DNA from 3 places in the Shewanella livingstonensis genome. Region 1 is predicted to be linked to each of the others. Evidence: predicted binding sites of a transcription regulator. Region 1 holds the regulator's gene; each other region holds the start of a gene.
The links. Region 1 encodes sigma-54, which starts transcription at its own class of promoters, with help from an activator protein. Its sites were predicted from a motif close to GTTGGCACGNNNNTNGNNT; they were not measured.
Positions count from the first base shown of each region.

Region 2: a site for sigma-54 is predicted at 1,200-1,218, ahead of hmpA (NO-inducible flavohemoprotein). Genes of this name have one in related genera too.
Region 3: a site for sigma-54 is predicted at 1,193-1,211, ahead of norV (anaerobic nitric oxide reductase flavorubredoxin). Genes of this name have one in related genera too.

Region 1 is NZ_CP034015.1:4,406,645-4,408,856, reverse strand. It holds gene ptsN (PTS IIA-like nitrogen regulatory protein PtsN) at 1-243, opposite strand, end outside; gene hpf (ribosome hibernation promoting factor) at 246-533, opposite strand; gene EGC82_RS19205 (RNA polymerase factor sigma-54) at 558-2,042, opposite strand; gene lptB (LPS export ABC transporter ATP-binding protein) at 2,186-2,212, opposite strand, start outside.
Region 2 is NZ_CP034015.1:4,700,252-4,702,463, forward strand. It holds gene norR (nitric oxide reductase transcriptional regulator NorR) at 1-1,097, opposite strand, end outside; gene hmpA (NO-inducible flavohemoprotein) at 1,286-2,212, shown strand, end outside.
Region 3 is NZ_CP034015.1:2,155,196-2,157,407, reverse strand. It holds gene EGC82_RS09310 (sensor domain-containing diguanylate cyclase) at 1-765, shown strand, start outside; gene norV (anaerobic nitric oxide reductase flavorubredoxin) at 1,276-2,212, shown strand, end outside.

The DNA of each region.
Region 1 (2,212 bases):
TTTAACAAATATCGCAATAGGGTGATCAATGGTCGTCAACCGACCATGAGGTATCGCAATGCCATTTCCTATACCTGTGCTACCCATTTTCTCTCTCGCTAATAGGCTTTCAAAAACCTCTTGCGAAGACAGGGTTGGGTACTGGGCAGCGACTAAATTGCTGATGAGTTCCAGTACTTTTTTCTTACTGCCCGGTGTGGCACAGGTAGTGCATTCCGGCTGCAGAATGGTACAAAGTTCCATCGTTAGTGTTTTGTATACTTCTCTTTGTGTTTAATTACCTGACGGTCGAGTTTATCGATCAGGGCGTCTATAGCAGCATACATATCATTACTTTCTGACATGGCAAAAATCTCTGCACCATTAAGGTTGATTTTAGCTTCTGCTTTTTGTTGTAATTTTTCTACATTGAGCACAACGTGTACATTATGGATCTGATCGAAGTGCCGTTCAAGCTTTGAAAATTTACCTTGCACGTATTCACGTAAAGATTCGGTTATGTCGACATGACGCCCAGTTAAATTTATTTGCATAAAAATTCCTCCATTACCTGTAGATTATAAACTCTTACGTTGGTTTGAGGGCGGGATCATCATTGCTTCACGGTATTTTGCAATCGTACGACGAGCAACGTTTATGCCCTGTTCTGCCAGAAGTTGAGCCATTTTACTGTCACTTAACGGTTTTTTCTGGTTTTCTGCAGCAACCAGCTTTTTGATAAAAGCACGAATGGCTGTTGATGAGCATTCCCCGCCATCATCTGTGCTGACATGACTAGAGAAGAAGTATTTTAGTTCAAATAGCCCACGAGGAGTGTGCATATATTTCTGTGTGGTGACACGCGAAATAGTTGATTCATGCATTTCTACCGCTTCAGCTATGTCATTAAGTACCATAGGCTTCATAGCTTCTTCACCATATTCAAAGAAGCCTTGCTGAAATTTCACAATGCAGTTGGCTACCTTGAGTAAGGTATCATTGCGGCTTTCGATACTTTTAATAAACCATTTAGCCTCTTGCAAGTGACCGCGAATAAATTGACTGTCAGATGAGCTTTTACTATTTCTGGCCATCGCGGCATATTGCTGATTAACGCCAATCTTAGGCATATTGTCTGGATTTAACTCTACAACCCAACGGCCATTTTTCTTTAGTACTGTGACATCTGGGATGACGTATTCGTCATCAATGGCGGTAATTAATAAGCCCGGACGGGGATTGAGTGACTGGATTAGGGTGATGGCATCACGCAATTCATTTTCTTTTAGCTTAGTTTTACGCATTAATAATCTGAAATCACGGCCAGCAATTAAATCTAAATAGTTTTTAATTAGCAGTCGAGCATTATCAATATGTGGTGTTGTATTGGCATATTGGGCTAATTGAATGATCAAACATTCACTTAAATCACGTGCAGCAACGCCAACGGGGTCAAAGTGTTGAATGCGTTTTAATACTGCTTCAACTTCATCGAGCTCAACATTTTCATCGCCCATGGCTTCGAGAATGTCTTCAGTGCTTTGGGTTAAATAGCCGCGTTCATCTATGGCATCAATAATGGCTGTAGCAATCGCCAAATCGGTCTCTGAAAATGGCGTAAGATTTTTTTGCCATTCTAAATGTTCATACAAACCTTCGGTAGTTTCACCTTGGAAAGGCATGTCATCATCGCGCATGCTCGCACTGCCTGAACCCGACATCGGTGAGGCGGTATAGACCTCATCCCATGTGGTATCCATGGCTAAATCATCCATGGTTTCTTTGGTCATGGATTCTGCTGTGTCGACTGTGGAGGTGTCTTTTTCAACATTGACTATGCTGTTGTCACTAAAGTCGGTATCAGCTTGGTCACGATGTTCTTTTATGGGATCTTTTGCTTCAGGAAACTCATCTTCTATTTCAAGTAATGGATTTGAATCCAATGCTTGTTGGATTTCTTGCTGTAGCTCCAATGACGATAATTGCAGTAAGCGAATGGCTTGCTGCAATTGTGGGGTCATGGTTAAGTGTTGACCCATTTTAAGTTGGAGTGACGCTTTCATTTACCGCTTATCCCTAGATGATTTCCATAAAAATGACAATCTCAAAAAATGTAATGGATTGCCACATACATCAATGACATTTAACCCTGTTTAGATATCGTTCAATGAAATGAGTTAGATAGACTAAAAGGCCAGTAAAGTAACTATAGCTTGAATTGTTCACCTAAGTA
Region 2 (2,212 bases), 290 kb from region 1:
ACGTCTTTTCCGCGGTCACGTAATGGCGGCACAGGGAGAGGATATACACTTAAACGATGATACAAATCGGCCCTAAAGCGACCTTCTTTTACCTCGAGTTGTAAATTACGATTAGTGGCCGCAATAATTCTGACATCAACCACGACAATGTTATCGCTGCCGACACGTTGAATTTCACCATTTTGTAGCGCACGCAATAACTTAGCCTGCACGGCAAGTGGTAACTCACCCACTTCGTCTAAAAATAACGTGCCACCATCGGCCAATTCAAAGCGGCCACGGCGATCACTTACCGCACCAGAATATGCGCCTTTTACATGGCCAAAGAGTTCACTTTCAACAATGCTTTCTGGCAATGCAGCACAGTTAATTTGCACTAACGGTTGCTCACTGCGACGTGATTGCTGATGAATACTTTTGGCAACCAGCTCTTTACCTACGCCGGTTTCACCGGTAATTAATACCGATAAGTCACTAGTGGCAACGGTATTTATCTCTGACAATAAATCGGTAATTGCGACACTGTTACCAATAATACTCGACGGCCCTGCAGTCGCTAACATGCACTGCGCCACTTGATGATTACGTTCAACTTGAGCTTCTAATGCTTCAATATGTTCACTGGTATTAATTGCTGCAGCCACGGCGGCAATGTATGCACGGGTTTCGGTTGGGTTAAGCGAATCAAAGCTACCGGCTTTCATTGCATCTAAAGTTAACACGCCCCACGCTTTACCATCGATATAAATAGTGCTGCCCATACAATCATGCACGTGCAATTGTTCACTACCGTCATCGACTAAACCATCATAAGGATCGGGAAGAGTAGATTCTGCATCAAAACGGGTAATGTGCGGGTTGGCTAAAATATGTTGTAAACGAGGATGGTGGTTAATTAAAAATTGCCTCGCTAATGCTTCTTGTTTTAATCCCACCACCGCAACAGGCACCAGATGATCGTGCTTAAGCTTCAGTAAGGCCACCACGTCACATGGAATAGCACGCTGAATAGCCAAAATCAGTCGTAAGTAACGCTCCGATTTTATCAGGTCACGATTTAAGTCTTCTATAATGTCGATAAAGGGAACAATATTCATAATAAGTCAAATAAACCTAATTTAGGTTAATTTGACATAATTATTGATCTAGGTCAAATTAACCTTGTTAAAATTTATTCCATATAAATCAGAAGGATGAAAGTTGGCACGTTATGTGTAATGTTATTGGTATAACAAGGTAATTGATTGAAGCTTATCGCTATTTTACTCCCTAAGAGGAATCATTAATGTTAGACACTGCAACTGTTAAAATTATTAAAGCCACCGTTCCGGCTCTGCAAATTTACGCTAATGACATCACCAGCCATTTTTACCCTTTATTGTTTGCCCAGCATCCTGAAGTGTTACCTTTTTTCAATCAAACCAACCAAGGTAAAGGCACACAGCCTAAAGCGTTGGCGAATGCGGTGATTGCTTACGGTGCCAATATTGATGAACTGGGTAATTTAAGCGCCGCAGTGAGTAAAATCGTTCAAAAACATGTGGCATTAGGTATTTTACCTGATCAATATGACGCTGTTGGCAGCTGTTTATTGCAGGCGATTAAAACTGTGCTTGGTGATGCCGCTACAGACGAAGTAATTGACGCATGGGCTAAAGCTTATGGCCAATTAGCCAACATTTTGATTGAAGCAGAAGAAACCATTTATAGTGCGAATGAACAGAAAACCGGTAGCTGGCGTGGGGAGCGTGAGTTTATTTTAGTCAAACGCGTGGATGAAAGCTCAGTTATTACCTCATTCTACTTTCAACCATTTGATGACAAAGGCTTACCAAGTTTTGAAGCTGGCCAATTTCTAACACTGGTATTTGATGATATTGATGGTGTATCAATGCGTCGTAACTACAGCTTATCTGACGCGGCAGGTAATGATTACCTCAGAATTAGCGTCAAGCGTGAACCTAATGGTGTGGTATCAAATCACTTACATAACAATATTCAGTTAGGCGATAAGGTGAAGTTACGCGCACCAAGTGGTGATTTCACCTTACGTAAAAACAACAAGCCATTAATTTTACTTACTGGTGGTGTTGGTATCACTCCAGCCATTAGTATGCTCAATACTGAAGCCGGTTCAGGTCGTGATATTCGCTTTATCCATGCCGCCATTAATAGTGATGTGCACGCGTTTAAAAATCATGTTGATCAACTG
Region 3 (2,212 bases), 2.3 Mb from region 1:
AAAAAGGGCCACAATACCGTTAAATTTTTTATTCCTGCAGTGTTTCTCGGAGCCGGCGGAGCAGCGACCTCTGCGGCAACAACTTGGGGCATTATTCCTTATAACACTCTGCTATTTCACAGTATTGAGATAGGTATGCTAATTGAAATGTCTATTTTAGCCTTAGCATTGGCATTTAATTTAAAAGAAGTGGATAAAGCACGTATTAATGCAGAAGTGACCGCCCAGTTAGATCACTTAACTGAGTTATATAATCGCCGCGCCTTTACCATTGCCGTTAATCCCCTATGGGATTTAGGCATTAGAAATCAGCAAACCTTTTCAATGATCCTGTTAGATATCGATTGGTTTAAAAAAATAAACGATGATTATGGTCATGCTGCGGGAGATACGGTCCTTAAGAGTATTGCTTACACGTTAAAACAACACATTAGAAAAAGTGATATTTTAGCGCGCTGGGGAGGTGAAGAATTTATCATTTTCTTACCTAACACTAATAAACTTGTTGCCATTAATCTCGCTAATATCATCCGCAATAATATACAAAAAATGACGATTTTAGACAATGGCGGTTCGCTGTCAATAACCGCAAGTTTTGGCGTGGCAGATTATAATGACCAGATAAACGAATTGGAGGACCTAATCAAACTTGCCGATATTGCTTTGTATAAAGCCAAAAATAGCGGCCGTAATATTGTTTGTGACATTCAACAAGATCGCACATTAAAGGAACAACAAGACCTCGATAATGTCACCGTAATATAGAAGGTTAAATGTAATGCTATATGGCACTGTAAGATTTTAAGCAAACTGTCTACTCATCAGCGACTAGTCAGGAAACGTTCAAACAAAGCCAAAATCCATTCTGAAATTATCAATAATTGATTAATAACTATATCAAACTCATACAGACCGTTTGTAGGCCTACATTATTAGGCACTCACCCGCACCATAATAATTGGTCACGTAAGCTATTAATGCTAATTTAAACTTGATTCACTCGCAACAAGCAAATGAAGATCACCAGCGACTTGGCTAACGATAAATAGTCATCAGTAATCTTAGCATAAAGTCTAACCAGTCACGGTCATTATGACACCATGATGTATATATGACACCGCCAGGAGTTGTCCTAATGACACCACTTATATTCGGTAATGGATATTATCATTATCAATCAAAGACTTAAATAGTTGGCATGCCACCTGCAATAACGAAGTTAACTTTTGAAATATCCTTATCAACTTTAACGTTAAATTTATTACAGGTGTATATATGACAATTCACATTAAAAACAATATCGACTGGGTTGGCCAACGTGATTGGGAAATATTAGACTTTCATGGCACTGAATATAAAACCACTAAAGGCACGAGTTACAATAGTTACCTTATCCGTGAACAAAAAAATGTCTTAATCGATACTGTTGACCATCGTTTCAGCTTACAGTTTATTCAAAACCTTGAGATGGAGATTGATCTGGATAAGATTGATTATATTGTGATTAATCATGCTGAAGAAGATCACTCTGGTGCTCTGGCAGCTTTGATGGCTAAAATTCCTAACACGCCGATTTACTGTACCGAAAATGCTATCGACTCAATTACTGGCTTACACCATCATCCAGAATGGAATTTCAATATTGTCAAAACGGGCGATACTTTAGATATCGGTAACGGCAAGCAATTAGTGTTTATAGAAACCCCTATGCTCCATTGGCCTGACAGTATGATGACCTATTTAACCGAAGATGCAGTCTTATTCAGTAACGATGCATTCGGACAGCATTACTGCGATGAGCACCTGTTTAATGATGAAGTTGATCAAATTGAATTAATGGATCAATGCTTACGTTATTACTCCAATATTTTAACTCCGTTTAGCTCACTAGTTACCGCTAAAATTAACGAGGTGCTGAGTTTTAACCTGCGGGTAGATATTATTGCGACTTCTCATGGTGTGGTGTGGCGCGATAATCCGGCTCAAATTATTCATCAATACTTAGCATGGGCAGACAATTATCAGGAAGACAGAATCACTATTTTCTATGATTCTATGTCTAATAATACTCGCATGATGGCCGATGCGATTGCTCAAGGCATCCATGATGTTGATCCTGTCGTATCGGTAAAGGTATTTAACGTGGCCCGCCATGATAAAAATGACATTTTAGCCAATGTGTTTCGCTCTAAAGGTATTTTGGTGGGATCGT